DNA from 2 places in the Oceanobacillus sp. FSL K6-0118 genome. Region 2 is predicted to be linked to the other one. Evidence: riboswitches for the same ligand, from Rfam matches in the RefSeq annotation. Region 2 holds a riboswitch; the other holds the start of a gene.
The links. Region 2 has a riboswitch for FMN ahead of MHI02_RS13825 (ECF transporter S component). Riboswitches for the same ligand answer to the same signal wherever they lie in the genome.
Positions count from the first base shown of each region.

Region 1: another riboswitch for FMN. It lies ahead of ribE (riboflavin synthase); the one in region 2 lies ahead of MHI02_RS13825 (ECF transporter S component).

Region 1 is NZ_JBBOVR010000001.1:1,010,191-1,012,593, forward strand. Features, by position in the region: gene MHI02_RS05290 (excisionase family DNA-binding protein) at 1-75, shown strand, start outside; gene MHI02_RS05295 (TlpA disulfide reductase family protein) at 190-699, shown strand; FMN riboswitch at 759-905, shown strand; gene ribE (riboflavin synthase) at 1,073-1,726, shown strand; partial or broken gene ribB (3,4-dihydroxy-2-butanone-4-phosphate synthase) at 1,739-2,347, shown strand; gene ribH (6,7-dimethyl-8-ribityllumazine synthase) at 2,383-2,403, shown strand, end outside.
Region 2 is NZ_JBBOVR010000001.1:2,703,760-2,706,162, forward strand. Features, by position in the region: gene MHI02_RS13815 (1,4-dihydroxy-2-naphthoate polyprenyltransferase) at 1-252, shown strand, start outside; gene MHI02_RS13820 (hotdog fold thioesterase) at 263-655, shown strand; gene MHI02_RS13825 (ECF transporter S component) at 741-1,328, opposite strand; FMN riboswitch at 1,504-1,648, opposite strand; gene MHI02_RS13830 (M20/M25/M40 family metallo-hydrolase) at 1,713-2,403, opposite strand, start outside.

The sequences.
Region 1 (2,403 bases), 1.7 Mb from region 2:
AAATATCGACTAATGATTCAGGAATACCTAAATGAACCTATTCCTGATGATATTGATGTGAAAGATGAAGATTAGAAAAAAAGTGAAGTGAATGCAAAGCTTAAAAGCATTCACTTCACTTTTTTATTTGCATGAATTAGTAATGCACAGGAACAATAAGAGTAAATAATGTTAAGCGGAGGATGAATCATGAAGTTTAACTATTTAATACCTATCGTATTAGGGATATTTTTTTCCTTTTTTATGACGGAACAATTATTGGCGGAGGAAAATAAAGAGGGTATCGAAGTAGGGAATAAAGCGCCTGATTTTGAAATAGAAACGTTAAATGGAGAAAAAGTAAGCTTGTCTGATTATAAAGGAAAACCAGTCATGCTTAATTTCTGGGCAACTTGGTGTCCACCTTGTCAAGTTGAAATGCCAGACATGCAAAAATTTCATGAAAAACATGAAGTAGTCGTTTTAGCTGTTAATTTATTAGACACAGAAATGAAAAGGGATCATGTTCAAAAATTTGTGGATGAATTTGGCATGACCTTTACCATTGGGCTAGATGGGGATGGGGCCGTTTCAAGCAAATATCGAATCAATCCCATTCCTACGACTTATATGATTGATTCAAAAGGGATTATTCGGCATAAATCGCTAGGAGCTATGCCATACGAAACAATGGTAGAGCATTTAAATAAGATGGATTAAAAAATATTTTGAATTGAACGGTAACTTATGCTACAATGAAATAGAATTTAATAACGAATATATTCCTTCGGGGCAGGGTGAAATTCCCTACCGGCGGTGATGAAGCAATGCTTCAAAGTCCGTGACCCGTGCGGTTATGATACCAAGCGGTGGATCTGGTGAGAATCCGGAACCGACAGTTAAAGTCTGGATGGGAGAAGGAATTTTAGAATGGCGTATTTTGGTCTATACTGTATTTGTATAGGTTAAAAATGCTTTATTTTGCTAACTAAAATTCTAACCTTTTAGCTCTCGATGGTATTACTGTCGAGAGCTTTTTGCATTTATTTAAATATCTTATACCCCTGATGAAGGAATAAAAGGAGGGAGATTTGTGTTCACAGGTATTATTGAGGAAATTGGAACTGTAAAAAAGATCCAAAAGGTTTCTGATCAAGCTGTAACGATGACTATTTCTTCGAGTAAAATTCTTGAAGATGTCGGGTTAGGCGATAGCATCTCAGTAAACGGTATTTGCTTAACCGTTACTCATTTTACATCTGATTATTTTGAAGTCGATGCCATGCCAGAAACGATAAAAGCAACATCGTTAAACAGTCTAAAAAAAGGATCTTCCGTAAATTTAGAACGGGCTATGGCAGCGAATGGAAGATTTGGCGGGCATTTTGTCTCTGGACATATTGATGCTACAGGGAAAATAGTTAAAAAGAAAAAAGAACAAAATGCGATTTATTACGACATAGAAATTCCCAACGACTTAACCAAATACATCTTGCATAAGGGTTCCATAACGGTGGATGGAACTAGTTTAACTATATTTGGAATCCAAAAAAATATTTTTACGATCTCCTTAATTCCACATACTGCAAAAGAAACGATTCTTGGCGAAAAAGAAGAAGGAGATATTGTAAATATTGAGTGTGATATGCTCGCAAAGTATGTTCAAAAAATGCTTCATAACGATGATCGCGAGCAGAAAGTAAATCGAATAAGTAAAGACTTTTTACAACAAAATGGCTTTATGTAAAGGAGTGAAAAAATGCATACAATTGAAGAGGCTATAGCTGATTTGCAAAAAGGAAAACCAATTATTGTAAGTGATGATGAAAACCGAGAAAATGAAGGAGACTTTGTTGCTTTATCTGACAGAATAACACCAGAAGTCATCAATTTTATGATTACCCATGGAAAAGGACTTGTATGTACACCGATAGAAGAGAAATTGGCAAAAAAATTAGGTTTGTATCGAATGGCTAGAGAAAACACTGATCCACTTGTTACAGCTTTTACCATATCCATCGATCATATAAAAACAACAACTGGTATAAGTGCTTATGAGCGAGCATTAACGATTCGCGCATTAATGGAAGCGGGGGTAAAAGAAGAGGACTTTAAAAAACCTGGACATGTTTTTCCCATCATTGCTAAAGATGGTGGTGTTCTCACACGCCCAGGTCATACAGAGGCTGCTGTGGATTTGGCGAAATTAAGTGGAGCTTTTCCATCCGGGGTTATTTGCGAAATTATTAAAGAAGACGGAACAATGGCTCGAATGCCTCACTTAAAAACGTTGGCAAAAAGGTTTGATTTGAAATTTATTACGATAGCGGACTTAATTGCTTATCGAAAGAAAACAGAAATGATCATTTCTTAGGGAAATATAGAAGAAAAGGGGAGAAATAAATGGTAAATACAATCGTAGGA
Region 2 (2,403 bases):
TCCATAACGGTTATGGCATTTTTATTTTTTATTGCTTACCTTCTAACTGCTGTTTATATTATTTTTAATATATTACCATTATGGTCTATCATAACATTTGCAAGCATACCTATAGCGATTAAAGTAATTAAAAATTTCCGTGGTAAAACAGAACCTCTAGAAATGATGCCAGCAATGAAGGAAACTGGAAAAACGAATACGATATATGGATTACTTTTAGGTATATCATTACTAATAAGTCATTTTATTTAAGGGGATAGAGATGGAAGATTTATTAAATGATACATTGATCGAAAATCTAGGGATTGAAATCGTTTCTTTAGATAAAAATGAAATAATTATGACTATGCCAGTAGATAAACGAACTCGTCAACCATATGGTTTTTTACACGGTGGCGCATCTGTCGCACTCGCTGAAACTGTTGCAAGTATGGGAGCAGCAATGAATGTCGATCTCAATGAATGTAATGTCTTCGGTATTGAGATTAACGCCAATCATATTAAAAGTAAAAGAGAGGGAATAGTTACCGCAAAAGGAAAACCTATCCACAGTGGTAAAACAACCGCCGTTTGGGAAGTACGCCTAACGGACGAAGAAGATGCTTTAATATGTATATCAAGATGTACAATAGGAATTGTTTCAAAGAAAAAATAGATGAAGGACGGAGAAGCAGTTTACTTGCTGCTTCTTTTTTATTTACATAAAAAGCTAACCCCTAGAGGCTAGCTGTGAATTTTATTTATATAAATTTTGCTTGTTGTTGTTCTACCCAGTTCTTCATCTTGATAAATAAAGGAACGAATAAGATTCCCACTATAATTCCTTTAATTGCATTAAATGGAAGTACCCCTATTAAAACAGAGGACCAAATTACTTCTGGTGTCATTTCCCAACCCATAAACCAACCATACGCTGGTAAAACAATAAAGTAATTTAGAACACTCATTCCAATTGTCATAATGATTGTTCCTGTTACTAGTCCGGAAACAACACTTTTCACACCTTTTTTAAATCGATGATAAAAAATGGATACCGGTAAAACAAACATAAGACCTGCTAAAAAGTTTGCCGCAACTCCAATTGGATCACCTGCACCTGAAACTGCAAGATACAATAAGTTCTTCACTGCTACGACGATAACACCAGCGACTGGAGAAAAAATTAGGCCCGCCATTAAAGCCGGAACTTCGCTAAAATCTATTTTTAAGTAAGGTGGTAGAAATGGCAAAGGAAAGTTTAAGAAAAATAATACTAATGAAATTGTCCCTAATAATGCCAAAATAATTAATTTAACTAAACTTAATGATTGCTTAGTTGATTTTCCCATTTGTTATCCTCCTTCAATATGATCGATTTCTATCTTGTCGTGAAGGAGAAGCCTAAATCTGATAAAAATGCTATATTTACACATAAAAACCCTAAAGGCCTAATTGGGGCGCTTTAGGGTTTAATATACAAAAGTATAGCAAAATTATGGTACAAAAAAAGTACCTAATCAGGCTCGACATCTTCTCTCATCCAGACTTTAACTGTCGGTCCTGGGTTTCCACCAGGTCAACCACAATCTAAATAAACTGTGGGTCGCGGACTTATAGCGAACAGCTATTTACCGCCGGTCGGGAATTACACCCTGCCCCGAAGATTGAAATCGATTATTAAATTATTTATGTATAGTATACATCTTATTTTTTAATTTGAAAAGAGTTATTTACTAATCTTCCAAAGGATTAAGACTCTCTTTTCCTGTCATATTTTCAATCATCGTTACTAATAACTCCATTTCCTGTTCCATATCGATAAAACTAGCTGTTTCAACAGGCGAATGCATATAACGTAACGGTAATGATACTAATGCAATCGGAACTCCCTTACCGGTAAATCTCATTTTATCAGCATCCGTCCCAGTCATTCTTGGCGTTAACTCGTATTGAACATTTATATCCAGTTTTTTAGCGGCGTTTTCTAATAATTTGTTCATTTTAATGTTAATCGGCGCACCTTTAGCTAAAACAGGACCTTTCTCTAATCTTACATCTCCATATTTATTTTTATTTACCCCAGGGTAATCGGTTGCGAATGTCACATCACAGGCAATGGCCATTGTAGGATTAATTCCTGAAGCAGCAAAATACGCACCACCCATATTCGTTTCTTCATTTACCGTACTTGCCGCATAAACACCGACATTTATATCCTTTTCTGATAATCGTTTTAATACTTCTGCAACGATAAATAACCCAGTCCGATTATCTAATCCCCTACCTGTAATATAACGATCCTTTAAAATTTCGGGATTCACTTTATATACACATAAATCACCAATTTGTACTTCCTTTTCCGCTTCCTCTTTTGATTGATAACCACAATCTATAAATAAATCGCCCAAATCAAAATCACTTTTT